DNA from 3 places in the Mesorhizobium sp. WSM3864 genome. Region 1 is predicted to be linked to each of the others. Evidence: riboswitches for the same ligand, from Rfam matches in the RefSeq annotation. Region 1 holds a riboswitch; each other region holds the start of a gene.
What was found. Region 1 has a riboswitch for cobalamin ahead of CK215_RS00380 (CbtB domain-containing protein). Riboswitches for the same ligand answer to the same signal wherever they lie in the genome.
Positions count from the first base shown of each region.

Region 1 (10,514 bases):
GCCGTCTACATCCTGGAAGACCTCGACCAGGAGGACCAGGACGAGATCCTGTCGCAATTGCCGTTCACCGAGCGCATCCGGCTGCGGCGCGCGCTCGACTATCCGGAAGAGACGGCCGGCCGGCGCATGCAGACCGAGTTCGTCGCCGTGCCGCCGTTCTGGACCATCGGCCAGACGATCGACTACATGCGCGAGGACAAGAACCTTCCCGATCGCTTCAGCCAGATCTTCGTCATCGATCCGAGCTTCAAACTGCTCGGTGCCATCGATCTCGACCAGATCCTGCGCACCAAGCGCGCGGTGAAGGTCGAGGAGGTGATGCATGAGACGCGCCATGCAATCCCCGCCACCATGGACCAGGAAGAGGCGGCGCGGGAATTCGAGCAGTACGACCTGCTCTCGGCCGCCGTGGTCGACGAGAACGAGCGTCTGGTCGGCGTGCTCACCATCGACGACGTGGTCGACGTCATCCAGCAGGAGGCAGAGGAGGACCTTCTGCGCATGGGCGGCGTCGGCGACGAAGAGCTATCCGACACCGTGCTTGCGACCTCGCGATCGCGTGTGCCGTGGCTGCTCGTCAATCTGGTCACGGCGTTTCTCGCGGCCTCGGTGATTGGCCTGTTCGACCAGACCATCGAGCATATCGTGGCGCTCGCTGTGCTGATGCCGATCGTTGCCGGCATGGGCGGCAATGCCGGCTCGCAGACAATGACCGTCACGGTGCGGGCGCTGGCGACCAGGGATCTGGACATCTACAACGCCGCCCGGATCATCCGCCGTGAGGTGGGAGTGGGCTTCATCAACGGCATCGTCTTTGCGGTGCTGATCGGCATGGTTGCTGGACTGTGGTTCCACGACCCCAACCTGGGCGGCATTATCGCGGCGGCGATGATCATCAACATGTTCGCGGCGGCCCTGGCAGGCATTCTCATCCCGCTGCTGCTCGACCGCTTCAAGATCGACCCGGCGGTAGCCTCCGCCGTCTTCGTCACGACGGTCACCGACTGCGTCGGCTTCTTTGCCTTCCTCGGATTGGCCACTTGGTGGTTTGGCGTTCCTTAAGACAGTGCTATAATTGACTTTTACGTAAATGCCGTGCGACGTTGCCCTAGGGTCAGATGCCGATTCCGGCACAGACGGGGTTGATTGGAGAAAGGGCGACGCTTCTGCGTGGCGACGCTTGGACGTTTGGGCGTGGGAGCGAGAATGCGGGAATATTACACGATCACCGAGCTGACGCGCGAATTCGACGTGTCGACCCGGACGTTGCGGTTCTATGAGGACGAGGGGCTGGTGCAGCCGATCCGGCGCGGGCGCACGCGGCTGTTTCGCCCGTCCGACCGGCATCTGATCCGCCAGATCATGCGCGGCAAGCGGCTCGGCTTCTCGATCGCCGAAATCCGCGAAATCATCCAGATGTACAAGGAACCGCCCGGCGAGGTCGGCCAGCTCAAGCTGATGATCAAGCGCATCGAGGAAAAGCGCGAGGACCTGCGCCAGAAACGGCGCGACCTCGAGGAGACGCTTGCCGAGCTCGACCAGGCCGAGGAGTCCTGCGTGGAGCGGTTGGCGGAGCTGGGTGTCAACACGTAGCCCGCGGACAGCCAAAGAATTCAGCTAGGCTAACTGTCGCAGACGTTCGAGGTGGCCGGAGCTTTCGAACTTCGTCGCGGATGCTTCTGCTAAAGAGGTGCGGGGCCTGCTCGCACCCAGCAACCTTCATTGTCGATACAGCCTCAGATCCAGCGCCGGACCCGCTTGGCGTAATCGCGGTATTTCTTGCCGAACTTTGCCGCCAGTATCTTTTCCTCCTTCTCGATCGCCATTTTCTGCGTGGCGAAGGCGGCGAGGAAGGCGAACAGCAGGAACCAGACGATGCCGGTGATGAAGGAGACGCCGATCAACAGCAGCGTGTTGGCGAGATACATTGGGTTGCGGGTGATGCCGAAGGGCCCCGATGTCACCAGATGGTCGGGCTCGGCATTGGGATTGAGCGTTGTCCTGGCGCGCACCATGGCGCGGATCGCGGTAACCCAGAGCGCCGCCACGCCAAAGAGCGCTACCCAGCCGGCGCCGACGAGGATAGCGCCGAATATGTCCCCGATCCAGGGCAGCGGGTAGAGCATGCCGAGCACGACGCTCAGTGCGATCGCGACGACATAGATCACAGGCGGCCAGGGGATGATCCCGTGTCCGGGCTTTGCGATGCCGGTCATTGCTGGCCTCCCTCCATTTCGTCCTCGGTCGCGGCGGTGCAAGTGCTCGCCAGATCGGCCAGATGCGCTTTCCAGGCGCTGGACTGGTCGTTGCTGTAGAGCTTGTCGAGAGACCCTTCGCCCTTCAGCGTGTCCAGCATGCAGCCACAATAGCTGGAACAGAACTTGCTGTCCCGCTGCTGTTCGCACTGCGCCTGGCAAGCCGACAGGAAACCAGCGTCCTTGTCTTGTGGCGCCGCCGGCATGACCTGCGAGAACAGCCACACCGAGCCGAACAGAAGCGGCTGGTGGATGAGATAGAAGGCGAGGCTGTGCCGGCCGATGAAAGTCAGCGGGTTCGACCAGCGGCCGGGCATCCAGGTCGCCAGCCGGGCGAGAAGCCCGGATGCCGAAGCGAGCTTGACGACCGCAATGCCGGCAAGCACTGCGCCGAACCATGGAAACAGCGGCACATAGTCGTTCGAGCGCGGGTTGGTCGGCGACAGCCCGACCCACCACAGCGCCGGATGGTCGAAGACTTCCGACCGCAGATAATAGGGCGCCGCAATCACGGCCACGGCGACGATCGCCGTCAGCAATGTCGGCAGCCTGAGAAAAGCCAGGCCGAGCAGGCTTGCCAGCGCGATCTCGTGCAGGATGCCGAAGAAGATGAAGCCGTCCGGCGTGGCGATATAGGTGACGACCGAGATGGCGATCGCCGCAATCGCAACCATCGCAAAGCGCTTCCAGAAGCCAGGCCAACGGATATGGCGGCCATGTGCGAGGAACAGGCTGACACCGACCAGGAACAGAAAAGTCGAGGCGATGCAGCGGGCGTAGAGCTTCCACCAACCAAAGGCGGTGAGGCCCGGCGAGGTGTAGCCGAAGTTTTCGAGATCCCAGGTGAAATGATAGCTCGCCATCGCGATCAGCGCGATGCCGCGCAGGACGTCGATGGCGACGATGCGGCCGTGTTTCGGCGCATCCTGAACAGCGTCGCCGGTCGTCTGAAGGCTCATTGATCTCGCAATCCGATTCAGTCGTGCCAAACGACTATCACGGTTCGGGCGTACAACAGAGGGTGGATCGGCTGCTGCCATTCCGGCGGCATGGCAAGCCGCTTTAGGCCAGCGGCGGAAAGCCTTTGGCCGGCTTCGCTTTTCGGCCTCTCGGAGTCGGTTTCCTGCTACCGGTCCGCTACTGGTCCGGCCAGATTTGGCGAGCGATTCACTTTTCGGAGGGCCGATGTCCACCCATGTGCGCCATCCGATCTGGCTTCCGGCTCTCAGGCCCGCGGATGCGCGCACCTTCGCTTCGCTCTATGCGGTCGAATCCTTTGCTCGCGCCACCATCTCCAGCGTCATCCCGATCCAAGCCTACGAGATCCTGCACAATGAGCAGATCGTCTCGATCCTCTACACCATCGTGTCGCTGCTCGGGCTGTCGGTGACGCTGTTCATGCCGATGCTGATCCGCCGCTTCGCGCGGCGCTGGATCTACACGGGCGGCTGCCTGATGCTGGCGATCGGCTCGGTGTTCTTCGTTACCCACACGCTGCCGGGACAACTCGCCGGGATGCTGTGCCGTGTCATGGGGGCGAGCGCGCTGTCCATCACACTTAACCTCTACATCATGGACCACATCCGCAAGACCGACTTCATGCAGGCGGAATCGCTGCGCATGGCTTGGTCGATGTTCGCCTGGACCGGCGGGCCGACGCTCGGCATTTTCCTCTATACGCGCTTCGGGATTTATGCCGCGCACGGCGCGGTCGTGGCCTTCGCGCTGGCGCTGCTGGCGTTGTTCTGGACCTATCGGCTGGGCGACAACCCTTCGATCCGTCCCGGCAAGAGCCGTCCGATCAACCCGCTCGCCAATATCGGCCGCTTCGTCGCGCAGCCGCGGTTGCGCCTCGCGTGGCTGATCGCCTTCGGCCGCTCGTGTTTCTGGACGACCTTCTTCGTCTATGGCCCGCTGTTCATGGTGATCACGGGCGAGGGCAAGCTTGCCGGCGGGCTGCTGGTTTCGGCAGGCAATGCGCTTCTGTTCATGGCGATCTTCTGGGGCAGGGCGGGAAAGCGCTTCGGCGGCCGTCGGACCATGGCTTTCGCCTATTTCGCCATGGCGGCGATGCTTTTCGCGGCCGGCGGCGTCGGCGCCGCCGCGCCGCTGCTCACCGCCGCCTTCCTGCTCGGCGGCGCCTTGTTCACCATCGCGCTCGACGCGCTGGGCTCGACCGCCTTCATGCGGTCGGTGCGTTCCTATGAAAGGGCGCAGATGGCAGCTGTCTATCGAACCTATCTCGATTTTTCCGAGCTGACGCCGCCGCTGGTCTATTCGGTGGTGCTGACCTTCTTCGGTCTCGGCTCGGTGTTCGCCACGCTCGGCCTGTTGGCCGCCTTCTGCGGCTTCTTCACTTGGCGCTATCTGCCGAAGTCGTTTTGACCGGCTGCAACGCCGCATGGCGCCCACGCACCCACTCGTGGAAGCGGCGCAAATCGTACTCCTCGGGCATCAGCACGCCGGCCTGGTGGCGGATCGAGTGCAGGCCCTTCTGGTTGACCTCGCAGATCGCGGCGTCCTCCTCCAGCACCTGGGTGCCGAAGGCGACGATGTTGTCGATATCGGTTTGTGCCAGGGCATCGGGCGCGAACAGCCATTCGGCGGTGAGCTCCGTTTGCTCGGGCCCGAGCGGGGTCAACCGCACCGTGCGGACATAGTCGACATGGCCGACGATGAACATCGAGGGCAGCGAGGTTGCGTAGGTCTGGCCGGCGGCTCGCTCGGCCGGCGTCAGGTCGGCAAAGACCGGTCCATGGACGCGTCCGTCGCGCGACCAGGTCTCGGCGCCCGCGCGCAGGCCGCCGGAAAACTCCGGCGCATCATTATCCGCATAGCGCGCCCATTCCGGATCGTCATGCCTCGCGATCAGGCCGCGCCCATAGATCGGCACCAGCCGCGACAGGTCCTTGTGCACGCCAGGGCAATGCAGGCATTCGTTGAAGTTCTCCCAGAAGATTTTCCAGTTGCAGTTCATCACCTTGGTGAGCCGGTGCCCGGGGACGAGCGTCTCCAGCGGCCAGTTCGAAAGATCGCGGGAGGCGGAGTCGAAGGAGGCTTCCGCCGAGCCATCGGGCTCCACTGCGAGATTGATGAAGACGAAGCCGCGCCACACTGACAGCGCCACCCGGTAGAGCGGATAATTGTCCTTGTCGAAGCCTTCGGGCAGCGATTTCGATGGGATACGGACGAGATCGCCGCGCAGCGAATAGGTCCAGGCGTGGTAGGGGCAGGTGAGCAGCCTTGCCTTCAGCCGCCCTTCGCTTTCCTGGCAGAGCTGCGAGCCGCGATGCCGGCAGGTGTTGTGGAAGGCGCGCAAGCTCCCGGTCTCGTCGCGCAGCACGACGACCTCCTGCGAGCCGATACGCGCGGTTCGAAAGGCAAGAGGTCCCGCGAGATCGGCTTCGCGGCAAACCATGAGCCAGCTCCGATACTAGATCGCTTCGAGATCGAGCCGGTAAGCGTCGGCTTCCCGATAGGCGCTTGCAGGCAACGTCGGCTCGAGGCTGGTGAGGCCATTGTAGCGGCTGTGTTCGCTAGGATTTGGCTGCATGAGCGGCTCCCCTTGGCTGATGACAGCCGACACCCGGGCAGGACCGTTGTCAATTGCGCGGCCATTGTCGCTTCCGGGTGCTGCCCTTAAGGTCACTTCGTAATCGCCTGCGGTTTCGCCGGCTGCCCAGGATTGCAAAGTATGCCTGCAAGAACGATGTCGCTGACCGTGGAACTGGTCGCCCGCTGTTTTCGCGCGGTCGATGACCCGGGGCCCGACCCGGATGCCGAGCATCTCGTGGACAGCGACTATGAAGCCATGCTGGATGCATTCGAGGCCGAGCTACCTGCAACCGAGCCTCTCTGGCTGTTCGGCTACGGCTCGCTGATCTGGAAGCCCGAGATTGAGCATGTCGAGGAGCGCGTCGCCGTGGCACGCGGCTGGCATCGCTCCTTCTGCATGAAGATGACGCGCTGGCGCGGCACCAAGCAAAGCCCCGGCCTGATGATGGCGCTGGATCGTGGCGGCCAATGCAAGGGTGTTGCTTTCCGCCTGAACGGTGGTGACCGCCGGCAGGCGTTGGACAGGCTTTTTCGCCGCGAGATGACGCTGAAGCCGACCAGCTACCGACCTCGCCTGCTGCAACTCGCAACCGACAAGGGACCGTTGAGAGCGCTTGCCTTCGTTATCAATCGCAAAGGCACGACCTATGCCGGCCCACTCAACGAAGACGAGGTGGTCGAAAGGCTGGCGACCTCGTGCGGCCACTGGGGTTCAGGCACCGACTATCTCTACAACACCGTGAAGAACCTCGAACAGCGCGGTATTCACGACCGCCATTTGTGGCGATTGCAGCAGCTCGTTGCCGAGCGGATCGCCGGATCTTAGTCCGAAACCGGTGCCGCAATCACGCTGCGGCGTGACGGAATTTGGTTTGCCGGTCGCGACGATTCTGCCTATAGTCGATGGCGTCGTCGGTTCCGTTTTTGGAGCCAAGAGGGAATGCGGTGAGGGTGGAGTCTTTGCCCTAAGCCGTGGCTGCCCCCGCAACTGTGTGCGGTAGTCCTCTCCATAGAACCACTGAGGTTTGTCCTCGGGAAGGTGGGGAAGGGTGCGAATCCGCGAGCCAGGAGACCTGCCGGCGACAGGAAAGTTGACTTCGATGCCCTCGGGTGGAGGGCGAAAGGACAAGACATGAATACCGCTTCCGTCGCCCTCGGCGCCTCCGTCTCCTCGCAGTCGCGCATCATGCAGCTGGCTCTCGCCGCGCTGCTCGGCATTTTCGTCGTCGGTTTTGTCGGCTTCTCGCACATCGATGCGGTCCACAACGCTGCCCACGACTATCGTCACTCGATGGCTTTTCCCTGCCACTGACTAAGGCCCCATATCATGAATCTGTTTCGCAACGTCGTGTTCGTCGCGGCGATCGCAGGGCTCGTGGCGGGCATCGCGCTTGCCTGCATGCAGGCCTATGCGACCGTGCCGCTGATCCTCAAAGCGGAAGTCTATGAAAAGGCGGGCGGCGGTCATCACCACGACCATGCCGCCAACACTGGAACTAGCACTGCCATGAGCTCGGCCGAACCGGCGGGCAATGCGATGAGCAGCGCCGTTCCTGCGTCGACGGAAGCGGCGGCTCCGACCGAGGACGAGGGCTGGGCTCCGGCCGACGGCTTCGAGCGCTTCGCCTTCAACGTTGTCGCCAACATCGTCACCGGCATCGGCTTCGCACTGATCCTGGTCGCGGTGTCGGAATTCGCCGGTGGCATCGGCAGCTGGCGCCAGGGCGTGTTCTGGGGCCTTGCCGGTTTTGCGGTTTTCACGCTCGCGCCCGGCCTCGGCCTGCCGCCGGAACTGCCGGCCATGCCGGCGGCGGAACTTCTGCCGCGCCAGATCTGGTGGATTTCGACGGTGGCCGCAACCGCGGTCGGCCTTGGATTGATCGCCTTTCGCAAGTCGCTGCCCTTGGCAATTCTGGCGGTCGTGCTGATCGTCGCTCCGCACGTAGTCGGCGCGCCGCAGCCCGTCAGCTTCGAGACGGCGATTCCCGAGGGGCTGCACCATCAGTTCGTGGTGGCGGTGACCCTCACCGATCTGGTCTTCTGGCTGGTGCTCGGTGCGGCCGTCGGTGTGGTGCGCGGGCGCTTCACCGGTACATCGACCAGCCTGCGCGACAGCTTTGCCTGATCGTGCGGACGGCCATCTGACCTTCATCATCGGCGGTGCGCGCTCCGGCAAGAGCGCGCATGCCGAGTGCCTGGTGGCGGCAAGCCCGTCGCCTTGGGCCTATATCGCCACCGCGCAGGCCTATGACGAGGAGATGCGCGAGCGCATCGCGCTGCATCGCTCGCGCCGCGGCAAAGGCTGGGTCACCGTCGATGCGCCGCTCGACCTGGTCGGCGCGCTCGACGCCTTGCCCGATCACCAGCCGGTGCTTATCGATTGCCTGACATTGTGGCTGAGCAATCATATGCTGGCGGACCACGATATCGAGGCCGAGTGCCGGCGGCTCTCGGATGTGCTTTCGCAGCCGCGCGGACCGTGGTTTGTGGTGTCCAACGAAGTCGGGCTCGGCATCGTGCCGGACAATGCGCTGGCGCGCCGGTTCCGCGACGCCGCCGGGCGGCTCAACCAGCAGGTCGCGGCTGTCGCCGACAGCGTGCTGATGATGGTGGCGGGGCTGCCGCTCAAGGTGAAGTGACATGGGCGAGATCAAAGACACGATCATCGACGACAAGGATGCCGAACGCCATCGAGCCAAGATGGCCAAGCGCAAGGCGGTGCAGGATGCCGAGGTGGCCGGCAAGACGATCGAGAAGGGACTGCTGATCGTCAATACGGGGCCGGGCAAGGGCAAGACCACGGCTGCGTTCGGCCTGGCGCTGAGGATGCTCGGCTACGGCAAGCGCGTCGGCGTCGTCCAGTTCATCAAAGGCAAATGGCACACGGGCGAGAAGGATGCCTTCGCCGCCTTTGGCGATCGCGTCGTCTGGCACGCGATGGGCGAGGGCTTCACCTGGGAGACGCAGGACCTGAAGCGCGACATTGCCGCCGCCGAGGCTGCCTGGGCGAGGGCGCTCGAGCTGATTGCCGACCCGTCAATCAGCCTCGTGGTCCTCGACGAGCTCAACATCGCTCTGCGCTACGATTATCTCGAGCTGGAAAAGGTGGTCGCGGCGCTGAAGGCGCGTCGCGAGGGCTTGCATGTCGTCGTCACCGGCCGCAATGCCAAGCCGCTGCTGGTCGAGGCGGCCGATCTCGTCACCGAGATGGGGCAGACCAAGCACCATTTTGCGGCCGGCGTGAAGGCGCAGCAGGGGATTGAATTCTGAGGCGCCTTAGCCGCCGATCAAAATGGTCAGGTAGATCACCGTCGCCGACAGAATCGCGAACAGGCCGATCAGCAGCCCGTCGGCGACACGATAGAGTTCCAGCGCCTGCCTTATGTCGGTGCTTTCGGCCTCGCGCCTGCCGCCTTCGCCCATGAAGGCATCCTCGACGACCTCGCCGCCATAACTGCGCGGTCCGGCCAGGGCGAGCCCCAGCGCGCCGGCCATGGCGGCTTCCGGCCAGCCGGCATTGGGCGAACGGTGCTTCTTCGCGTCACGCCGCATGACCTGCCAGGCGTTGCGGGGGTCGGCGCCCTTGACGATGAAGGCCGCCAGCACAATCAGCAGGCCGGTGAGCCGCGATGCCGGCAGGTTGACCAGGTCGTCGAAGCGAGCGGCCGCCCGGCCGAAGGCCTGGTATTTCGGCGTGCGGTGGCCGATCATCGAATCGGCAGTGTTGGCGGCCTTGTACGCAGCACCCCCGGCCAAACCACCGACACCGGTCCATATGGCGGGCGCGACGATGCCATCGGAGAAATTCTCGGCCAGGCTTTCGATCGCGGCGCGGGCAACGCCCGCCCTGTCGAGCTTGTCCGGATCGCGGCCGACGATGCGCGAAACGGCGATGCGGCCGAGCGTCAGGCCACCGGTCTCCAGCGCATCGGCGACATCCTCGACATGCTCGGCGAGGCTCTTCTGCGACAGAAGCGAGGAGCTGAGAATGGCCGCGATGACCAGGCCGGACGGAAAGATCAGCCAGAGCAGGACATGCAGCGTCAGGCCGATGGCCGCCGGCACCAGCAGGATGACCAGAAGCGCCTGGACGCCGCGGCGGCGACGCAATTCGTCGGAATCGGTGGCGTGGTTGAGCCTGCGATCGAGAAAGGATATCAGCCTGCCGATCCAGGTTACCGGATGACCGATGGCGTTGAACAGCCAGTCCGGATAGCCAAGGGCACGTTCGATGGCGAGTGACAGGAAAGCGATCAGGATCGACATGAAGCTTCTAAGCGGAGCGGTTGCAGCGGTTGATCACGGCGGCAGCCTTGGCCGGGCAAGCGCTCTCTTTCCTCATGCGCCGCAGCCTTTCCTTGACCTCTCGACAGGTATCAATCCGCACTCCTATCCGCTTTTCGATCTGCCCGCCACCGCCCTGTCACGATTGCCCGAGCCAGGACGACTGCGCGAATTGGCCGAAATTGCGGCCAAGGCGTATGGCGCGCGGTCGGCGGCGCATGTCGTGGCCGCGCCCGGCACGCAGATCCTGTTGCCGCGGGTCGCTTCGCTGGTGAGGCCCGGCAAGGCACTGGTGCTGGGTCCAACTTATGCCGAGCATGCCAGGGTGGCCGCGATTGCAGGCCATGCGGTTGTGGAGGTGGGCGACTTCGACGCCTTGGCGGACGCTGACCTTGCGGTGCTGGTCAACCCGAACAATCC
Region 1 is NZ_NSGD01000001.1:71,341-81,854, forward strand. Features, by position in the region: gene mgtE (magnesium transporter) at 1-1,062, shown strand, start outside; gene CK215_RS00350 (MerR family DNA-binding transcriptional regulator) at 1,207-1,593, shown strand; gene CK215_RS00355 (isoprenylcysteine carboxylmethyltransferase family protein) at 1,737-2,216, opposite strand; gene CK215_RS00360 (DUF1624 domain-containing protein) at 2,213-3,214, opposite strand; gene CK215_RS00365 (MFS transporter) at 3,441-4,640, shown strand; gene CK215_RS00370 (aromatic ring-hydroxylating dioxygenase subunit alpha) at 4,609-5,673, opposite strand; gene CK215_RS00375 (gamma-glutamylcyclotransferase) at 5,950-6,636, shown strand; cobalamin riboswitch at 6,707-6,906, shown strand; gene CK215_RS00380 (CbtB domain-containing protein) at 6,943-7,122, shown strand; gene CK215_RS00385 (CbtA family protein) at 7,138-7,935, shown strand; gene cobU (bifunctional adenosylcobinamide kinase/adenosylcobinamide-phosphate guanylyltransferase) at 7,928-8,449, shown strand; gene cobO (cob(I)yrinic acid a,c-diamide adenosyltransferase) at 8,451-9,080, shown strand; gene cbiB (adenosylcobinamide-phosphate synthase CbiB) at 9,087-10,076, opposite strand; gene cobD (threonine-phosphate decarboxylase CobD) at 10,075-10,514, shown strand, end outside.

Region 2 (10,514 bases), on a different contig from region 1:
CGATGCGCTTGTGGTCGACCGAGGTTATCCATTCGTCCCAGAGATAGGGCCAGTATCCTTTCACCGTGACCCAGATCAGCACCGCGGCGGCCGCCAGGAAGACGACAAGCGCGGCGCCCAGCGGGATGGGCTGATCGAAGGGGATGGCAGACCAGTCGAGCTTGCCGAGCATCGTCATCCTCCCGCTTTCGGCTGCGGCTGTTGGGCAGGCGCCGGCGTCCCGGTCTTGGGCCGGGCCTTGGGGCTTACCTGCGGCTCGCCGGCCGCGGTTTCGGCGGGACCCGGACCGGGCGGCAGCGTCTGGCGCACGATCGCGTCGAACAGGCCGTCCTGCACGACGCCGAACGAGGCCGGCGGCACGTTGATGCTCTGCCGGGCAAGCTCGCCATAGGCGCGGGCGTTGAGCACGCCGCCGGCGCCATGCAGCGAAGAGGCCCAGCGCGCAAATTCGTCCGGCGGGACGGCGCGCACGCGGAAATTCATGTCGGAAAAGCCATCGCCGCTGAAATGCGCCGACAGGCCGAGATAGTCGCCCTCGCGGTCGGCCTGCAGGTTGAGCTCGGTCTGCATGCCGTTCATGACATAGATCATGCTGCCGAGCTGCGGCACGAAGAAGGTGTTCATCACGCTGGCCGAGGTCAGCTTGAAACGTACGGGAACGCCGGCCGGGATGACCAGCTGGTTGACCGTTCCGACGCCCTGGTCGGGGTAGAGGAACAGCCATTTCCAGTCGAGCGCCACCACCTGGATGTCGAGCGGCGGCTGGCTGGAGGCGATCGGCCGGCGCGGGTCGAGATGGTAGGATCCGTAATAGATCAGACCGCCGAGGAAGAGGATGGTGAGCGTCGGGATCGACCAGACGATCAGCTCGATACGCCCCGAATAGGTGAATTCCGGCTCGTAGCGGGCGTTGCGGTTGGAGGCACGGAACATCCAGGCAAACAAAAGCAGCGCCACCAGCGTCGGAATGACGATGACCAGCATGACCGCCAGCGAGTTGAGCAGGATCGTGCGGTTGCCCGCCCCGATCGGGCCCTGCGGGTCGAGCACCCCGCCCGCGCAGCCGGAGAGCGTTGCGATCAGGCCCATCCAGAGCGGCGAGCGGCCTCGCCTCGGTCTAGGGAAGGAAAGCACTGGAACGGATCATGCTTGGCGCGAACGGATCGGCGGGACGTCTTGACTGTGGGCGGCGCGTCGTCGACGCCGCTGGGCCGCGGCGCGGCCGGAAACAGACTTCGCGGCCAGTCCGGCTGGGCCGTGATCCTTCAAAAGCTCGCGCCTGCGAGGGTCGCGTTCTGCGGCAGCTTTCATCTGAAGTCTCCCCGTGTGCAGAGGCACTTCCGCCATATACCGTACGACTGCTGAACACGGCTGCCAACCCAAGCAGTTGCCGCTTGTTCCGCAAAAGGCGGTGTTTTGCCCGATGGCTGGACGGGCCGCGGAAGACATAGGGCGCGGCTCCTGCCTGACCAGACGCCGTCTGGGCATGCTCGCGCTCGCCGATCGCCCGCCAGGATGGTGACAAGGCGCGCGGCGCGTGCATTGTACTGCGCAGGCAATTGCAGCCGACCTGCGGAGGAAGCCTTGTCCGAGATTGCAACCATCCTTTCCATCCTTGGCGTTTTCCTGCTGGGGGCGATGAGCCCGGGGCCGAGCTTCGTCGTCGTCTCGCGCATCGCGGTGGCCGGCGAGCGCACGGATGGCCTAGCGGCGGCGATCGGCATGGGCATCGGCGGCTTCATCTTCGCCATCATCGCGGTCGCGGGCCTGACCGCGCTGCTCGTCCAGGTCGCCTGGCTGGACATTTTCCTGCGCGTCGCCGGCGGCGCCTATCTGCTGTGGATCGGCATAAAGATCTGGCGCGGCGCCAATCAGCCGATCGAGATCGCGAACGATGCCTCGGCGCGCGCCGGCTCGTTCTGGCGGGCGCTGTGTCGCGCGCTTCTGGTCCAGCTTGCCAATCCGAAGACGGCGATCTTCTACGCCTCGATGTTCGCGGCCATGCTTCCGGCCTCGCCGCCGCTCTGGATGCTCTTGGTCCTGCCGCCGCTGCTTTTCCTCAACGAATTCGTCTGGTACGCGGTCGTCGCCTTCGCCTTTTCCTCAAGCCGGCCGCGCGCGGCCTATCTCGGCACCAAGCACTGGATCGACCGCGCCGCCGGCGCCGTGGTCGGCGCGCTGGGGATCAAGCTGATGTGGGAAGGCATGGCCGCCGCGCGGCGGGGTTTTGCCGGGTGAGGTGAGGTCGAGGCCCGAGCGGGCAGGCAACATCTCTCGCCGAGATCGTGAAACCTTCTGATTTTTGAGCCGTTGTCGGCTGATGTCCGAAGCAAAGCTCAAGCCAAGATCGGCCGACGGCGCGCAGCCGCGCGGTGCCGGGAAGTCGCGCCTCGCAAAGACGGGCGCAGCGAAAGCACCCCCGGGCAAGACGCGGCCGGAAAAGTCGCCGCCGGAAAGCTTGCACCCGGAAAGACCCCGCGAAGAGAAGCCGCACCCGAGGCAATCGCTCGAGCAAGAGGAGCCGGCCGAAGCCACGCCGGAGGCCGTCGGCGAGCCGGCGCCGCCGCCGCCGGAATCCGTCGAGCCCGGTCCGAAGCTGACGCCCGAGGAGGCCGAGCAGGCGCGCAGGAAGTACCTCTTTAGGCGGTTCTGGATCAGCGGGCGCGGCTACTGGGGCCGGAATGGCGACAAGCTCGCATGGCCGTTTACGATTGGGCTGCTGGTGCTGATCTGCGTCAATGTCGGCTTCCAGTATGGCATCAATGTCTGGAACCGCGCCTTCTTCGACGCCATCGAGCAGCGCAATGTCCACACCGTCTATATGCTGAGCGCCGTCTTCGTGCCGCTGGTTGCCGGAAGCGCCAGCCTCGTCGTCGTTCAGGTCTACCTGCGTATGACGATCCAGCGCCGCTGGCGCTCCTGGCTCACCACATCTGTCATCGCGCGCTGGCTGGCCAGCGGCCGCTACTATCAGCTCAACCTCGTCGCCGGCGACCACTCGAACCCCGAAGCCCGTCTCACCGAAGATCTGCGCATCGCCACCGAGTCCCCCGTCGATTTCATCTCCGGCGTCCTCAACGCCTTTCTGGCGGCCTCGACCTTTATCGTCGTGCTGTGGACCATCGGCGGCGCGCTCACCTTGCCGCTCGGCCGCGAGAGCATCACCATCCCCGGCTTCCTCGTCGTCACCGCAGTCATCTATGCCGCCATCACCTCGACCTCGATGGTGGTCATCGGCCGCCATTTCGTGCAGCTTTCGGAGCGGAAGAACCAGGCGGAAGCCGAATTCCGCTATACGCTGACGCGCGTGCGCGAAAACGGCGAAAGCATCGCGCTGCTCGGCGGCGAGGCGGAGGAGCGCAGCGGAATCGACCGGAATTTCGGCCATGTGCTGAGGCAATGGGCGCTGCTGACCGGACAGCACATGCGCACCGCGATTGTCTCGCAAGGGTCGATGCTGTTCGCGCCGGTGGTGCCGGTGCTGCTCTGCGCGCCGAAATTCCTCGAAGGCTCGATGTCGCTCGGCCAGGTCATGCAGGCGGCCTCCGCCTTTGCCATCGTGCAAGGCGCGTTCGGCTGGCTGGTCGACAATTATCCGCGCCTGGCCGATTGGAACGCCTCGGCGCGCCGCGTCGCTTCGCTGATGATGTCGCTCGACGGGCTGGAGCGCGCCGAAGAGAGCGAGTCCTTCGGGCGCATCCGGCGCGGCGAGACGCAAAACGGCGCGATGCTCAGCCTGGACGATCTCTCCGTCACCCTCAACGACGGCACCGGCGTGGTCAAGGAGACGAAGGTCGAGATCAACCCGGGCGAGCGGGTGCTGGTCGCCGGCGAATCCGGCACCGGCAAGTCGACGCTGGTGCGGGCCGTCGCGGGCCTGTGGCCCTGGGGCGGCGGCAGCGTCAATTTCCATGCCGGCAAGCGGCTGTTCATGTTGCCGCAACGCCCCTACATCCCGACCGGCACGCTGCGGCGCGCGGTCGCCTATCCGGCCGCCGCCGACAACTGGACGGTGGAGGAGATCGACGCCGCCCTCGACAAGGTCGGCCTCGGCTACCTGCGGGACAGGATCGAGGAAGAGGCGCCGTGGGACCAGACACTCTCCGGCGGCGAAAAGCAGCGCCTCGCCTTCGCGCGCCTGCTGCTGCACGAGCCAGACATCGTCGTGCTGGACGAGGCGACCTCGGCGCTGGACGAGAAGAGCCAGGACAAGATGATGCAGACGGTGATCCAGGCATTGCCCAAGGTCACCGTCATCAGCGTCGCCCACCGCGCCGAGCTGGAAGCCTTCCACAGCCGCAAGATCACGCTGGAGCGCCGCGAGGGCGGCGCGAAACTGGTCAGCGATGTGGAGCTGGCGCCGCGCAAGGGCAAGCGCAACGTGTTCGCGCGGGCGCTGTGGGGGAGCGGAGCGAGAGGAGGCCAGGCCCGCTGAGGCGGCATTAAGGCAAGGGCGGCAAGAGCGTCCCGAGATGGTGATCGGACCGCAGGGGTCGCACTTCCGCCAGGCGGCAACCTTGACGTCACCAGAGGCCCGGTCTGTAATCGCCGCAGGCCAGGGAGAGGCGACCCCATGGAAAAGATCATCCTCGACTGCGATCCGGGGCACGACGATGCCATCGCCATCCTGCTTGCGGCCGGCAACCCGAATATCGACCTTCTCGGCATCACCACGGTTTCGGGCAACCACAATGTCGAGAACACCACGCGCAACGCGCTCTCCGTCTGCACGGCCTACGGCATAAAGGTGCCGGTGGCGAAAGGCTCTCCCGGACCGCTGATCATCGACCAGGTGCTGGCCGTCGAGATCCACGGCGAGACCGGGCTGGACGGCCCGGAGCTGCCGCCCGCCTCGTTCGAGCTCGACCAGCGCCATGCCGTCGACTTCATCATCGAGACGGTCATGGCGCATGAGCCGAAAACCGTCACGCTGGTGCCGGTCGGGCCCTACACCAACATCGCTCTAGCCGTGCGCAAGGAGCCGCGCATCGTCGAGCGGGTGAAGCGGGTCGTCGCGATGGGCGGAAGTTTCACGCGCGGCAACATCACGCCGGCGGCCGAGTTCAACGTCTATGCCGACCCCGAGGCCGCCGACGTGGTGTTCCGCGCCGCTTGGGACGTCACCATGGTGGGGCTCGACCTCACGCACCAGGCCTTGGCCACCCCCGACCTGCAGGACAGGGTGCGCGCCGTCGGCGGGCCGATCGCCAAATTCATCCTCGACATCTGGGAATTCATCGCGACCACGCATGGCGGCCTGCTGCAGATAGCCTATCCCGCCGTCCATGACGCCTGCTGCGTGGCGGCGATGATCGATGCAGGCGTCTTCACCACCGAGAAGGCCGATATCCGCGTCGAGCTTGCCGGACGCTGGACCAAGGGCATGACGGTCTGCAATTTCGAGAAGCTGGGCGGCATGCGCCATTTCGGCGGCACGGCGAGCGAGCAGGTCGATTTCCGCCACACCGTGGCGATGAAGCTCGACCATGCGAAATTCTGCGACCTGATCGTCGATGCGCTCGAGCGCCTCACCAGTCAAAAGGCGTGAGGCGCTCCAGGGGCAAGGCCTAGCCGGCCCTCACAGCAGGAACGATTGCCTGTCGCGCAATGTGGCGCTGATGGCGGCGATGCCGGTCTCGATCTCGCGCTTGTTGGCCAGGATCGCATCGCCGGCCGCACCCTCGACCATCGATCGCAACAGGTCGGCCTGGCCGACCAGCACCGCGTCCTTGTCGGCCAGCGCGATGAGCGTTGCGGCTTCGAGCCGGTAGCGCGGGCGCCTTGCCGCCCTGGGCGACTCTCAAGCCTCCAGGCCGGCGCCGGCCAGGAAGTGGGGGAGAATTGGCCCGGCGAAGCCGAGACGGCCATTTCGACGAGAGCCCGGCGTCGGCATCAGCAACCGGCGCTGGCACGGTGGTGTCCTTGTTCTGTTGCATTTTAGTTGAAACTAATTTGAAAGTTACCCGTTAGCAGCGCGTAGGCGAGCTCAAACTTGCCCTGCTGTCGACAGCTAAGTTGAAAGGAGAAGTCCTAAGCCTTTTTCAGTGCTTGGCGTTGCCGAGACCGCTTTTCTATCATCCGTCTTTCGAGCGGCCTCCAGCCGCGCCGGTCACCGCCGAGGCCGATGCCTGGCAGGGCGAGAAGTCGCCATCGCTCGGCACGCATTCGCGCGACGAAGGCTTCGCAGACCGCTGTCGAGCGGACGCTCGATGAGGAGCCACACAAGGTTGGCCTTGGAACAAAGGTCTGGCCATGAAAAAATACCTAGCAGCCGCACTGGCGATCGCCATCCCGATCGGGCCTGCCTCGGCGCTTGACGTCGGCGTGGGCGGCAAGGTCGGCGGCATCGGCGTGGGCGCCGGGTTGGGCGCCGGTTCGCAAGGCGTGTCGGCGGGCGTGGGCGCCAGTGCCGACGGTGTCGGCGGCGCAAACGTCGGCGCATCGACCGGCGGCGGATCGCTCGGCGTCAATGCCGGCGGCAATCTGGGCAGCACCAGCACAGGCGTGTCGACAAGCGTGGGCGCCGCCGCCGCGGGCGACGATCCTTCCGCCGTCAGCGGATCGGCTGCCTCTGCGCAGAACCCGGCCGCGGTGCCGACAGCCCCTGCTTTGGCCAAGAGCGCGACGCAGACCATTGTGCTGCCTCCAGTGCTGAGGCCCTCCAGATCCGCCGGCGGCGACCTCCGGCGGGGCACCAAAGGCTATCGCATCGCGCCGCTGTCACCTCCGAAGGCGATACGGGGCACGCCGGCCGCCGTGGTGCGCGCCTGTCGCGCCGCGATCACGGCGGCCGCCAAGCCCCTCGGCGCCGTGCGTGTTTACACGGTCAGCGCCGGCCCCTTGCGTCAACGCCGAAGCGGGCTCAACGCGCCGATCGAGGTGCGCATAGACTATGACAGGCGAGGCGGCATCGAAGTGAGGCAGGCGAAAGTCGGCTGTCGCCTAAATGCGAAGGGCACGGTCACCGCGGTGATTTAGGGCAAAGGCAGAACGGCCGTTGCCATCCTTCCTGCCGGTTGCAACCTCGGCGGTTTGGCAATTCCTCGCCCCCACAAGGTGGCGAAGAGATGGCCCGGCAAAGCCGAGCAAGGGAGCGCCATATCCGACAACCCTGCCGACCGCAGGCGCAGACCGCGGCCGGCTGCAGACAAGGCGCCCGCGCTTCGGCTAGAGTTCCGCCGGGCGCAAAAAAATCATCGAAGGGAAGCATCGCGATGAACGAAGTCAGGCCGATCGCCGAGATCGCCAGCTATCACGCCCATATCTACTACGGCGGAGAGGCCGAGCGGCGGCATGCCGAATGGCTGCGCCAGCGCATCGCAGAGCGCTTTCGCGTGCGCCTCGGCAACTGGCGCGACGAGCCGGTCGGCCCGCACCAGCAAGCCATGTACCAGGTCTCCTTCGCGACCGAGATTTTTGCGACGCTGGTTCCCTGGCTGATGCTGAACCATGGCGGCCTAAGCATCCTCATCCATCCCAACACCACCAACCCCAAGCGCGACCACCTTATCGACCCGATGTGGATCGGACGCGCACTGCCGGCGAAGGGCGAGGTGCTTGGCGAGGAGGACGAGGCGGAGGATGCGCTGGAGGTGAATACCGAGCCGACGCTGGGGGTGTGAGGGGGGCGCGGCGATCTCGTCACGATGGCGTGAGGGGCCTCTGGCCGTCGGAGTTGTTGATTGACTGGCCAACCGCGGTGTGGCGAATTCGCGCCGATGGTTCCCTTCGGGGATCAAAAGGGAACGCGGTGCGGAGAAATCCAAAGCCGTGGCTGCCCCCGCAACTGTAAGCGGCGTGCCGTTTTCACGATGCCACTGGCTGCATGGGCCGGGAAGGCGAAAGCGGCGGGAATCCGCGAGCCAGGAGACCTGCCATCATGGACGTCAAAGCAGAACATCGGACGGGGTGATCCGGTGTGCGCGCCTGGCCGGAGGGCGGGGCGAGTTCCCTGCGATGACAGGCAACGTCAAAGGCAGAACCATGCTGATCCAACTATCGAAAATGCTGAACAAAAGCTCGCCGGACCTGAAAGCCAAGCTGATTACAATCTACAGCGCACTCGCCATTCTCAACGTCGGGGCGTGGCTGTGGGCTTTCGTCGCCTTCCACGACAAGCCGACATTGCTTGGCGTCGCTCTCGTCATATACGGCCTGGGCTTGCGCCATGCCGTCGACGCCGACCACATAGCGGCCATCGACAATGTCACGCGCAAGCTGATGCAGAACGGCAAACGGCCGGTCTCAGTCGGCTTCTTTTTCGCACTCGGCCATTCGACGATCGTCGTCATCGTCGCTGCGGCTATCGCGGCGGCAACGTCCCTGCTCGGCCGTTTCCAGAGCCTTCAGGAGATTGGCGGCACGATCAGTACCGGCGTTTCCGCACTCTTCCTGCTCGCCATCGCGGCGATGAACATCGTCATCTTCTTCTCGATCTACAGAAGCTATCGGCGGGTGCGGGCCGGTGGGGCGTTTGTCGAGGAGGATCTGGACCTGCTGCTCAACAATCGCGGCTTCCTGGCGCGCGTCTTCCGCCCGATGTTCCGGCTGGTGTCGCGCAGCTGGCACATGTTCCCACTTGGTTTCCTCTTCGGCCTTGGTTTCGACACCGCGACCGAAGTCGCCATGTTCGGCGTGTCCGCGGCACAAGCGGCCAAGGGCGTGCCGTTCGAAGCCATTCTGGTCTTCCCGGTGCTTTTCGCGGCCGGTATGTCACTGGTCGACACGACCGATGGTGTGATGATGCTCGGCGCCTATGAGTGGGCCTTCGTCAAGCCGATCCGCAAACTGTACTACAACATGACGATCACCCTGGTGTCGGTCCTTGTCGCAGTACTGATCGGCGGCATCGAGGCGCTCGGCCTCATCGGTGACAAGTTTGGTCTGTCGGGCGGCTTCTGGAACGGCGTCGGCACGCTCAACGACAATTTCAACAATCTGGGCTTCGCCATTATCGGCATCTTCATCGCCGCCTGGGCGATCTCCTACGTCGTCTATAAGGCCAAGGGGCTGGATGATGTGGAGAGCGCATCCGCAGCAAAGAATTCATAAGCCGCCGGCGGCGGCTGGCTGCAGCAGGCCAGCCGCATCTCTCTGCCATCAGATCCCGGCGGGCTGCCAGCCTGCCTCCTTGAAGCGCCTCGGCAACAGGAAGCCGACGGCGGCAAAGGCGACGATCGCCAGCCCCGTCAGCGGTGCCCGGCTTGACATTTTTGTTCCCATTTTGTTCACTGTTGGCCAGACAGCAACAGGAGATCGCCGGCCCGTGCGCACGCGCTTCAAAGGCATGCTGAGGACCCGTAGCCCAAGCCTTTGGAAGTGTGACGGAATTCTGCGCTTGGATAAGCCAGGGGTTAAGGCCTGGGATAAGCCCCATAATCCATAAGCCAGAATCCAGAGTCCAAATATCCAGAGTCCAGAACAGAAAAGCTGGCGCTTTTCTGTTCGAAAAAAGGCCGGGAAGGGAAAGCAAAAAAAGGGAGCAGCGCAGGCCAGCGACGTGCGGCGATACGGCAGGCTCGGCGGCGCAGCGGGTCCCCAGGCGTTGTGGCCGGCCGTCGGGTCGGTCTCCTCAGGATGCAGCCGCCCTCACGTCAGCCCGGCGATCTGCTCATCGCCGTCCAGCTCCGCCCCACGGGCGACAACCACGTTGGCGAGCGGCGCCGAGAGCGTCCAGCGAACGAGGCCGGGCAGCCGTTCCATGGAGGCGCTGCCGGAGAGGCTGGTGGGGACGACGCGCTGGAGAACGACGCTGCCGAAGCCTTTGTGCGGCTTGGCATCGGCGGCCGCGGCAGGTTCAGAAAAATGTTCCTCCCAGACCAGCTCGAAATCGCTGCCTTCGGGGGCCGGGGCTACCCGCCAGTCCATCCGCACGGTTCCGGCGTCGCCGGCCAGGGCGCCGTATTTCGTCGCGTTGGTGCCCAGCTCATGCAGCGCCATGCCGATGTTCTGCACCGCGTTCAGCCGCAGCGTCACGTCCGGTCCGGATGGCGAGATGCGCTCTTCGTGTCCGAACGGCCGCAGATGTTCGCGCACAAGGTCGGCCATGCCCGCGCCGCGCCAGTCGTTGAGCACCAAGAGGTCGTGCGAGCGCGACAGCGCCATGATGCGTTCGCGGATCTGGTGTTCGAACGCGCGCGGGTCCGTCGCGCGTTTGCTCGTCTCGCGGATCATGGAAAGGATCACGGCGTACTGGTTTTTGACGCGGTGGTTCACCTCGCGCATCAAGAGTTGGATCTGCTGTTCGCTCGCCCGTTTTTCGGTGATGTCGGCGGCCATGCCGAACCATTCCAGGATGCTGCCGGTGTCATCGATGATCGGGATTGCCCGTGAGGTGGTCCAGCCGGCGGACCCGTCGGCGCGCCGCACCCTGTGCTCGAGCTCGAACACGCCGCGCTCCATGATGGCGCGCTCGATCGCCGCCTGGATGCTCGCCTGGTCTTCCGGGAACAGGTATTCGTCGCGCCAGCGGATCGCCGGCCCCTGAGCGCTCGACAGGAAGCCGCGGCCGTCCA
Region 2 is NZ_NSGD01000018.1:26,235-36,748, forward strand. Features, by position in the region: gene cyoB (cytochrome o ubiquinol oxidase subunit I) at 1-172, opposite strand, end outside; gene cyoA (ubiquinol oxidase subunit II) at 175-1,089, opposite strand; gene CK215_RS25410 (LysE family transporter) at 1,639-2,238, shown strand; gene CK215_RS25415 (ABC transporter ATP-binding protein/permease) at 2,321-4,435, shown strand; gene CK215_RS25420 (nucleoside hydrolase) at 4,574-5,548, shown strand; gene CK215_RS31430 (hypothetical protein) at 5,579-5,722, opposite strand; gene CK215_RS25425 (hypothetical protein) at 6,253-6,978, shown strand; gene CK215_RS25430 (DOPA 4,5-dioxygenase family protein) at 7,215-7,622, shown strand; cobalamin riboswitch at 7,703-7,894, shown strand; gene CK215_RS25435 (HoxN/HupN/NixA family nickel/cobalt transporter) at 7,984-9,051, shown strand; gene CK215_RS25440 (HWE histidine kinase domain-containing protein) at 9,589-10,514, opposite strand, start outside.
Region 2: it holds a riboswitch for cobalamin, as region 1 does, so the genes downstream of both, CK215_RS25435 (HoxN/HupN/NixA family nickel/cobalt transporter) here and CK215_RS00380 (CbtB domain-containing protein) in region 1, are expected to answer to the same signal.

Region 3 (10,514 bases), on a different contig from region 1:
TGAACACCAAAAGCCGCTCGGCCGGGAAACGGTCGCCGGCAATCGAAACCTCGCCCTCCAGCGTGTAGATGGCGCGTTCCTCGGCGTCGCCGGGGATTTTGACGCTGGCGCCCGCCGCCAGCCGCAGATCGGCATAGAGCGTTTCCGAGGCGGTCGCGACGGGCGAGCGCAGCCCGGAAAATTCGCCGATGACGACGCGGCCGCTAACGCCCTCGGCATCGATTTCGGGCAGTTGGACGACCGACGTGTTCGCGAACACCGGGGCGATTTCTTCCTTGCTGTCCGGCAGCGCCAGCCAGGTTTGCAGGCCGGAAATCGACATCGGCGCGCCGCGCAATTCCTCGGGCGTGCGCTCGGAATGAACGATGCCGCGGCCGGCGGTCATCAAATTCACGTCGCCCGGCGCGATCACCATTTCGGTGCCGAGCGAGTCGCGATGCCTGATCTTGCCGTCGAACAGATAGGTGACGGTGGACAGCCCGATATGCGGATGCGGGCGCACGTCGATCGCGTGGCCGGCACGCAGGATGGCCGGGCCCATGCGGTCGAAGAAGATGAACGGACCGACCAGCCTGCGTTTCGCCGTCGGCAAGGCGCGGCGAACCTCGAAGCCACCAATGTCCTTGGCGTTGGGAATGACCATCAACTCGATCTGGTCGCAGGCGAAGGCGTCGCCGGCCTCGGGATCGTTGCCCGGAAAGAAGCTCATGACCGGCGTCAGGCGAAGCGGAGCGCGGATCGGGCCTTCGCCTTGGCGGCCTCTTCCTCGCGGTTGCGCGGATGCTGGGTGGTTTCGAGGCTGTCAAGCAGCTCGCGCGCGGCGGCGGCGATCGCCTCGACGGCGTGGTTGAAGGCATGCTCGTTGCGCTTGGACGGCTTGGTCGCGCCGCTCAGCTTGCGCACGAACTGCAGCGCCGCGTCATGGACCTCGTCGTCGGTCGCCGGCGGATCGAAGTTGAACAGGGTCTTGATGTTTCGGCACATGCTTTAACTCCTTACCTGCTTTCTGCCCGAACCGGTCTGACATTGTGCACCGAGGTGTGTTGAGATTCAGGTCAGACCGAGCCGAAAATGGCGGGTTCCGAGAACCGGACCGGAGCGTACTTGAAGGACGTGAGCACCGGAACCGCAGAAAGCCGCGTTTGCAGGCGGCCTCACCTGAATATCAATACACCTCACTCGGCGTCGAGCGGCTCCGTTCCAACCGGCTTGCCGTCGCGCGAGAGCCTGATCTTCTCGACCTTGTCCTCGGCGGCCTTGAGCAAGCGGTCGCAATGAGCCTTCAGCGCCTCGCCGCGCTCGTAGATCTTGATCGACTGGTCGAGCGGAACGTCGCCGCGCTCCAGATCATCGACGATCTTCTCCAGCGCGTCGAGCGCCTGTTCGAAGCTCATCGCCTTGACGTCTTGGTTAGCTTCATCAGCCATCATTCATCCCTTCATCAGCCGCCCGACATGGGCGGCGACCGAAAATGCCAATCCTTGCAGATCGTAACCGCCCTCCAGCAGGCTGACGAGCCGGTTGCCGCTGTGGCGCCCGGCGCGCTCCATCAGCTGGCCGGTCGCCCAGTCGAAATCATCCTCGGTCAGGTTGATCGCGGCCAGCGGATCGCGATGGTGCGCATCGAAACCGGCGGAAATGATGATCAGATCCGGCTGGAAGGCGTCGATCGACGGCAGCACGCGCGACAGGAAGGCGTCGCGGAACGTGTCGCTGCCGGTGCTCGGCGCAAGCGGCGCGTTGACGATGTTGCCGGCGCCGGTCTCGCTCTTGGCACCGGTGCCCGGATAAAGCGGCATCTGGTGGGTCGAGCAATAGAGCACCGACGGATCGTCCCAGAAAATGTCCTGCGTGCCGTTGCCGTGATGCACATCCCAATCGACGATGGCGACGCGCTCGGCCAGATGCTTCTCCTGCGCATAACGGGCGGCGATCGCCGCGGTGTTGAACAGGCAAAAGCCCATCGCGGTCGCTTTTTCGGCGTGATGGCCGGGCGGACGCGCGGCAACGAAGACATTGGCGGCACGGCCCTCGAACACATCGTCGACGGCGGCGTTCGCCGCGCCGATCGCCGTCACCGCCGCATGCCAGCTTTTCGGGCTGGCGCTGGTGTCGGCATCGATCGAGACGATCCCCGTCTCGGGAATCGCAGCGCGGACACGGCCGACGAAATCCTCCGGATGCGCGTAAAGGATAGTCGCCTCGTCGCCTTCCGGCGCCTCGACGCGGTCGAGGGCCGAAAAAGCCTCGTCGTCGAGCACGCGCTCGATGGCGCGCAAACGGTCGGGCCGCTCGGGGTGGCCGGGCGGCGTGAGGTGTTCCAGGAATACCGGATGAGTGTAGAGACGAGTGGTCATGGCGCCTAATCTAGGCACCTGTCGCACGGATAGCCATGTTTCAGCGCCGAATGATTGGGGAAATCGCGCCCAATCGTGTCGCTGGCGGCATTGGCCCGGCTTCGGCTTCGCGATAAGGTCGCGTCGCTGCCTGGTGCCCGCAACGCGGGAGAATCGGGAACACGGTTGAAATCCGTGGCGTGCCCAACGCTGTGAGGGGGACCGCGCCGGCAAACGCCACTGTCCCAGACGGGAAGGCGCCGGATGCGGGTCGATCCCGAGCCAGAAGACCGGCCCGGCAGACATGGTCATCCGCATGGTCAGGCGGAGGACTGCTTATCGCAAGGGGACAAGCGATGCAGGCACGAACAGCCGCCGCCGGCGGCGATGACTTTGACCAATTGGCGCGCGACGCCGTCTACCGAGCCATGTTCACCCGGCGCGACGTGCGCAGCCATTTCCTTGCCGACGATCTCGACGACAGCGTTTTGGCGCGGCTGCTCACCGCGGCACACCACGCGCCGTCGGTCGGCTACATGCAGCCCTGGAACTTCATCGTCATCCGGGACGCCACAAGGCGGCGGCAGGTGCGCGACCTGTTTTTGGCCGCGCGCGAACAGGAACTGCCGGCGATCGAGGTGGAGCGGCGGGCGCTCTACCGCAAGCTGAAGCTCGAGGGCATCTGCGAAAGCGCGCTCAACCTCTGCATCACCTGCGACCGCCAGCGCTCGAAGAACTCGCCGCTCGGGCGCTGGCACAATCCGGAGATGGACCTCTACAGCACCGTCTGCGCGGTGCAGAATTTCTGGCTCGCGGCGCGGGCGGAAGGCGTCGGGGTCGGCTGGGTGAGCATCATCGAGCCCGAAGCGCTGAAGCGACTGCTGTCGATCCCCGAGCACGTCACGCCGATCGCCTATCTCTGCGTCGGCCGCGTCTCGGAATTCGCGCCGAGGCCCGACCTCGAAGCGCATGGCTGGGGCAAGCGCCTGCCGCTGCCCGAGTTGGTGATGAGCGAGACCTTTTGCGGCGCCGGCGAGGCGCCGCTCAAATCGGCGATCGCTCGCCTTGGTTCCCGTGAAGGGGCGAAGCCGTGATCAGGCGGCCTTCGTGGCCGGGGCTGCTGCTCAAGCGGTCCTTGGCGAATCCCAGCGCGAGCCGCCGAAGGGGCTGAGCGCCTTGTCGCGCAATTCCCTGAACTTGGACGAGGCTTCGGCCAGGCGCCGGTCCCATTCCGGATTGGGGACCTGGCCCTCGATGGTGGCGAAGTAGACCTGCATCAGCGAAGCGATGGCGAAGGGCTCGATGAAAGCCGCCTTGAAGGCCCAGGCGAAGACGATGGCCAACACGAAGGCCCAGCCGGCAAGCTGGCCCGGCATGGCCCAGAGGATCGCGGCGGCGGGCGCCAGCATCAAAAGGAAGATGACGAAGGAAACGCCCCACATGATCACCGCCAGCCAGACGGCGTTCTTGACCATCAACTTGCCGTTCTGCGCGTAGAGCACGACGCCTTGCCTGGCGGTCTCGAAAGGCGAGTTGGAATTGGTGCGGATGTTGTAGCCGAGGATGATCTCGTCGACATAGGTCAGCGACAGGCGGATGACGGTATTGATGAAGCTCACCAGACCGCTTAAGCCTGGAATGGGTAGGAACGCAGCAACGCCGCCGATCAGCCCTGTGATGGCGCGGATGGCGCCTTTCACCAGCTGGTCGACGACGAAAAGGATGTTGGCCTCGGCGAAGCGCTTCGTCACCACTTCGCGCGCATAGGCGATCTGGCCCTGGCCGTCGGGAACGTCCTGCCCGTCGATCAGATGGACCATGACGGCGATATGGCCTGCCTTGAGCACATAGAGAATGTATTCGCGGATCCAGTAGACGGCGATCGAGACCACGCCGAAGCCGACCACCCCACCCCACAAGGCAAAGGACATCGGCCCGTCCGGATCGGTCGAGATGTGGCCGACGCCGTAACCGACGCTGGCGCCGGTGCCGGTCGCTGTTATGTAGGCCACCGTGATGCCGAAATAGACGATGATGCGAAAGACGATGAACGGCCACGTCCGCATCATGATGGACACCGACCGGCCGATGCTGAAGTCCCACATGGCCCCGACCCTCCGCCTCAGAGAATTGGCGGGAGAGGATGCGCTCGCTCCTGCCAAAGTCAATGTCGGAGGGATTTTGAGCGGGGGACAATTGTCTGAGGCAGCGCGGACCCGAGTGATTGCCCGCAACGCCGCGACCGGATGCTATTTGGTTTTCAGGCCTTCCAGCAGCTGCTTGAACGCCGCCACAACCTTCTTCGACGTCGCTTCCGGATCCTTGGCATTGGCGATGCGCTGCGAGGCCTGGCTACTGGCGCCGTTGATGAGCCGCGCTGCGGTCTCGGGATCGAGATCGGGAACGACGACGCCCTCCTCCTGCAGCTTTGACAGGTGATCGGTCATTGAAGCCGTGCAGGCGCTGGCGTTGGGCCACTGAGCCGGATCGCCGAGCACGGCCGGGCCGTCCCTGAACATGATGCGCTGGATTTCCGGCTCAAGCGCCATCTCGATATAGGTGGTGCATTCGTCGACGAAATGCTGCCAGCGAGTAGGCGCCCGCGAGGCCACCTCGTTCACCCGCGCCGCCATCTCGGCGTCGATTTCGGCGATCACCGCCTGCAGGAGCCCCTTCTTGTCGCCGAAATGATGATAGAGCGCGCCGCGCGTCAGACCCGCCGAAGCGGTGAAATCGTCCATCGAGGCCTCGGCATAGCCGATCGTGCCGAAGGCATGGCGCGCGGCCGCGATCAGCTTGGCGCGCGTCTCGGCGATCATCTCCTTGCGGGGTTTGTGCATGGCTCCTGGCCTTATTCACATACGCGTCGTATGCTAATTGACATACGCGACGTATGAACTATTTGACATTCATACGCTGCGTATGTAGTTGCGGCGCCTTCCCTTGTCGAGGAACGGGACCATGCGAAACCCATATTCGGAAATCTTTCGGGCTCCTGGCACGAAGAGCTTCGCCGCGGCAGCCTTCATCGCCCGGCTGCCGATCGCCATGGCGCCGATCGGTATTGTGGCGATGCTGTCGCAAACGCATGGCGAGTACTGGCTGGCCGGCGCCGTCTCGGCCACATACGCTTTGGTCAACGCCTTCCTGTCGCCGCAGGTCTCGCGGCTGGTCGACCGCCTCGGCCAGAGCCGGATTGCAGTGCCGACGACACTTGTCTCGGCGCTTGCCTTCGCGACCTTGATCGTCGCGGCCAACCAGCACTGGCCGGTGTGGACCTTGTTCCTATCGTCGCTGCTTGCCGCCTTAATGCCGAGCATCCCGGCGCTGGTCAGGGCGCGCTGGACCGAGATTTTTCGCGACCGCCCCGAGCTCAATACGGCCTTCGCCTTCGAATCGGCCGCGGACGAGCTGGTCTATGTCGCTGGGGCATCGCTGTCGGTGGGCTTGAGCGCCGCGCTGTTCCCGGAAGCCGGGATGGTGGTGAGCACCTTGCTGCTCGCCTTCGGCTCGGCGGCATTCCTGCTGCAGCGTCCGACGGAACCGCCCATTCGCCCGGCCGAGGATGGCGCGGCCGGTTCGGCGATCCGCCTGCGGCCGGTGCAGATCATCACCGTCGCGCTGATCTTCGTCGGCGCGACCTTCGCAACCACGGAAGTCACCACCGTTGCCATTACCGAAGAGCTCGGCCAGCCCGAAGCAGCCAGCCTCGTCATCGGCGTCTATGCACTGGGATCCTTCGTGCTCGGCATCATCGTCGGCGCGCTCAGCCTGCGCACGCCGCTGCAACGCCAACTCGCGATAGCGGTCGCCGTCATCGCGCTTACCACTCTGCCGCTGCTTCTTGCCGACACGGTGCCGACGCTGGCGCTTGCCGTGTTCGTCAGCGGCGTTGCCATCTCGCCGACCTTCATCACCGCCTTTGGACTGATCGAACGCCACGTGCCGGCGGCAATGCTCACGGAAGGCGTGACCTGGGTGACCACCGGGATCGGCATCGGCATGGCGCTTGGCTCCTTCGCCGCCGGCTGGATGGTCGACACTTTTGGACCGCAGAACGGGTTCTGGGTGTCGGTGGCGGCAGGCTCGGTCGCTTTGGTCACCGTGCTCGCCGGCCAGTGTCGGCTGGCGACGCCGGACTGCGCCCCGGATGAATGCGAAGCGGCGATTGTTCCGGCTGGATGATACCGATGCATCCGGTGCTGGCTGGCTATATGTCCTGCTTTGGAACGAACTTCGCCGCCGGGAATGCGTAAAGCCCCGTCGGCGCGCCATGGAGCATGATCTCCCGCTCGAAGACGAAGCCGCATTTCTCCAGCACGCGCCGCGATGCCGGATTGGCGGGACGCGCCAGTGCGATCACCCGACCGGCGCGCAAGGGGCCGAAAGCCGCGTGCAAGCTCCCCCGAACCAGTTCCGTCGCGTAGCCATGCCCCCAGGTCTCGGGGTGAAGATGATAGGACAGGTTCAGCCCATCGAAATCGCTCGATAAGGTGACGCCGCCGAAGCCGATCAGTTTCTCATTGGCTTCGACCGCCCAGCGACCAAATCCGTGCTTCTCCCAATGATCGATGTCGCGAGCGAGCCTTGCGGCACTCTGCTGCGGCGTGTCCGGCGTCGGGTCGGGGCGATGCGCCACCAGTTCGGGGCGCGAGAAAAGATCGGCCAGAAACTCCAGATCCGCCTGTTTGGGCCGGCGCAGCAGCAGTCGTTCGGTCTGCTGGCTGACAGGCAATGGCGCGGCCATCGTTTTTCTCCGTCGCCCTGTCGGCCGAAACGTCAGAGAATTTCCGTCTTGGCGATGTGAATGCCGAATCCTTCGAGCCCGACATAGTGGCGCTCGCGCGAGGCGATCAGGTTGATCGAGGAGATGCCGAGATCCTTGAGGATCTGCGCTCCGAGCCCGATCTCGCGCCACTCGTTCTCGCGCCGGCGCGCCTCTTCGTGATCCTCGCGGTCGCCGCTCTGGGGCCGCTTGCGCTCCTGATGGGCGACGCCGACCGAGCCTTCGCGCAGGTAGACGATGACGCCACGCTTGCGCTCGCCCATCGCCTCCATGATGTGGTCCAAGCGGTGGCTGGTGCCGAAGACGTCGGTGACGACGTCTTCCGAATGCAGCCGCACCGGCACCTCCTCGCCGTCGCGGATGTCGCCAAAGACGACCGCGACATGGTGCATGGAATCCCAGGGCAGCATGTAGGTGAAGACCTGCGCCTTGCCGCCGGGCGTCTCGATGTCGGAGCAGGCGACGCGCTCGACCAGCGTTTCTTTGCGCTGGCGATAGGCGATGAGATCGGCGACCGAAACCTGCTTCAGCCCGTGCTGCGCGGCGAAAGCCTGCACCTCAGGTCCACGCTTGACGGTGCCGTCGTCGTTGACCAGTTCGGAGATGACGCCGATCGGCGGCAGCCCGGCGAGTTTGCACAGGTCGACAGCGGCTTCCGTATGGCCCGAGCGCATCAAGACACCGCCTTCGCGCGCGATCAGCGGGAAGATGTGGCCGGGCCGCACGAAGTCGGAGGCACCAACATTGCCATTGGCGAGGTTACGCACGGTGAGCGTGCGGTCGTCCGCCGAAATACCCGTCGTGGTGCCGTGCTTGAAGTCGACGCTGACGGTAAAAGCCGTGGTGTGGGCGGAATCATTGTCGGCCACCATGGGCGCAAGGTTCAGCCGCCTTGCGTCCTCGCGCAGCATCGGCGTGCAGACGATGCCGGAGGTGTTGCGGACGATGAAGGCCATCTTTTCCGGCGTGCAGTGCACGGCGGCAACGATCAGGTCGCCCTCGTTCTCGCGCCCGTCATCGTCCATGACGACGACGATCTCGCCGCGCTCGAAAGCGCGGATCGCTTCGACGATCTTCTTCTGGTCGTATGGCATGGACGCTCGCTAGCTCGCTTGGGGAATAGGGCAGTAAGGGAGTAGGGAAAAGGAAAAAGTTTGGCGTCGCCGAATGCGACGTAACATACTCACCTACTGCCTTACTGCCTTCCCGTCTGTCCTCTATGCCGCAGATAATGATCCGCAATCGCGCAGGCAACCATGGCTTCGCCGATCGGCACGGCGCGGATGCCGACGCAGGGATCGTGGCGGCCCTTGGTCATGACCTCGACGTCCTTGCCGTCCTTGTCGATCGATTTCCGCGGTGTCAGGATCGAGGAGGTCGGCTTGACGGCGAAGCGGGCGACGATCGCCTGGCCGGTCGAGATGCCGCCGAGGATGCCGCCGGCATTGTTGGACAAAAACACCGGCTTGCCGTCATTGCCGATCCGCATCTCGTCGGCATTCTCTTCGCCGGTGATGCGGGCGGCTTCGAAGCCGTTGCCGATCTCGACGCCCTTGACGGCGTTGATCGACATCAGGCCGGAGGCGATGTCCTGGTCGAGCTTGGCATAGATCGGCGCGCCGAGGCCCGCCGGCACACCTTCGGCGACGATCTCGATCACCGCGCCGACCGACGAGCCGGCCTTGCGAATGCCGTCGAGATAGGCGGCAAAGACCGGAACCGAGGCCGGGTCAGGGGTGAAAAACGGGTTTTCCGCATCGCCGATGAAATTCCAGTTCCAATTGGCGCGATCGATCGACTTTTCACCCATCGAGACCAGGGCGCCGCGCACCACCATGCCCGGCACCACCTTGCGTGCCAGCGCGCCGGCCGCCACTCTGGCTGCCGTCTCGCGCGCCGAGGAGCGGCCGCCGCCGCGATGGTCGCGCAACCCGTATTTGATCTCATAGGTGTAATCGGCATGGCCCGGCCGGTACTGGCGCGCGATCTCGCCGTAGTCCTTGGAGCGCTGATCGACATTCTCGATCAGCATCGAGATCGGCGTGCCGGTGGTGATCATCGTCTCGCCGTCCTCGTCGAGGATGAAGCCGGAGAGGATCTTGACCTCGTCCGGCTCGCGGCGCTGGGTGACGAAGCGCGACTGGCCCGGGCGGCGCCGGTCGAGCTCGGCCTGGATGTCCTCGCGCTTGAAGCGGATCCCGGGCGGGCAGCCGTCGACAACGCAGCCAAGAGCGGCGCCATGGCTTTCACCCCAGGTGGTGACGCGGAAAAGATGGCCGAAGGTGTTGTGAGACATGGAAAAAACGCCCTGCCCGGCGCGGACCCGGTTCGCCGGTTCAAGCGTGCCTTCTATTGGCGTTTTCCACAGCGGTCAAACGGTGATCGGATGCATCAATCTGTGATCTGGAGGATTTAGTTTTGACACATTCGGTTGGTTTCTGCTCTCTTCCATCCGCCGTTGAGGATCCGCCGTTGCTCATGCCGGCGCAATGACCAAAGAGGACGACGATGCGTACCCTGATTGGCGCCGCCTGCGCCATGTTGCTCATTTCCACCGCTGCCGCGTTCGCCGGCCAGACCGAAGGCTTGATCAAGAAGGTCGACAAGGACACGCTGACGCTGACGCTGGACGACGGAAAGTCCTACAAGCTCAACGCCGAAACCGATCTCGACGCGCTGAAGCCCGGCATGGATATCGTCCTCGCCTACGACGTGACCAATGGCGAGAATGTCGTGACCGATATGCAGCTGCCGGACAGCGACTAGGATCATCTGCGCCGCGAGGTCTTGGCGGACGGCGCAGTACGTTGGTAGCAGTACGTTGGTAGAGGACACCTTTGCCAATAGTCCGAGCGCCCAACGCTTCGTCATCCTGGAGCGAAGTAAGGGGCGCAGCGACGCAAACGCAGATTCCGGGATGGCGACGTTCGAGGCCTTCGGCCGACCTCCAACACACGGCCTGAAACGCAGGCCCTACAGCCACTCCAGGGTGCGGCCCTCGAGCCGTAGCAGGCGGTCCTGCGGTACGTCGAGGCTGGCGGCTTCCTGCTTGGAAATGCCGGTGACGAAGCGGAAGAAGCAGCGCATGATCCCGCCATGGGTGACGCAGACGGTCGGCTGGCGAAGCGCGTCGAACCAGGGTTTTATCCGCTCGAGCAGCATCTCGTAGCTTTCGGCGCCCTCGCCGGGCGGCTGGAAATCCCACTTCGCAGCGCGGCGGCTTTTGGTCGAACCCGGGACACGCTTTTCGAGTTCGGCAAAGGTGAAACCCTGCCAGTCGCCGAAGCTTAGCTCCACCAAGCGCGGATCGGTGCGATAGGCGAGCGGGTCGAGACCCATCGCCGCGCGCATCAGCTCCATCGTCTCGCGCGTGCGCCGCATCGGGCTGGCGA
Region 3 is NZ_NSGD01000002.1:467,754-478,267, forward strand. Features, by position in the region: gene CK215_RS06460 (pirin family protein) at 1-709, opposite strand, end outside; gene CK215_RS06465 (DUF2277 domain-containing protein) at 718-984, opposite strand; gene CK215_RS06470 (exodeoxyribonuclease VII small subunit) at 1,176-1,427, opposite strand; gene CK215_RS06475 (histone deacetylase family protein) at 1,431-2,357, opposite strand; cobalamin riboswitch at 2,472-2,650, shown strand; gene bluB (5,6-dimethylbenzimidazole synthase) at 2,693-3,430, shown strand; gene CK215_RS06485 (hypothetical protein) at 3,461-4,441, opposite strand; gene CK215_RS06490 (TetR/AcrR family transcriptional regulator) at 4,586-5,176, opposite strand; gene CK215_RS06495 (MFS transporter) at 5,298-6,521, shown strand; gene CK215_RS06500 (GNAT family N-acetyltransferase) at 6,547-7,083, opposite strand; gene ribB (3,4-dihydroxy-2-butanone-4-phosphate synthase) at 7,116-8,216, opposite strand; gene aroC (chorismate synthase) at 8,318-9,418, opposite strand; gene CK215_RS06515 (DUF1344 domain-containing protein) at 9,631-9,888, shown strand; gene CK215_RS06520 (histidine phosphatase family protein) at 10,096-10,514, opposite strand, start outside.
Region 3: it holds a riboswitch for cobalamin, as region 1 does, so the genes downstream of both, bluB (5,6-dimethylbenzimidazole synthase) here and CK215_RS00380 (CbtB domain-containing protein) in region 1, are expected to answer to the same signal.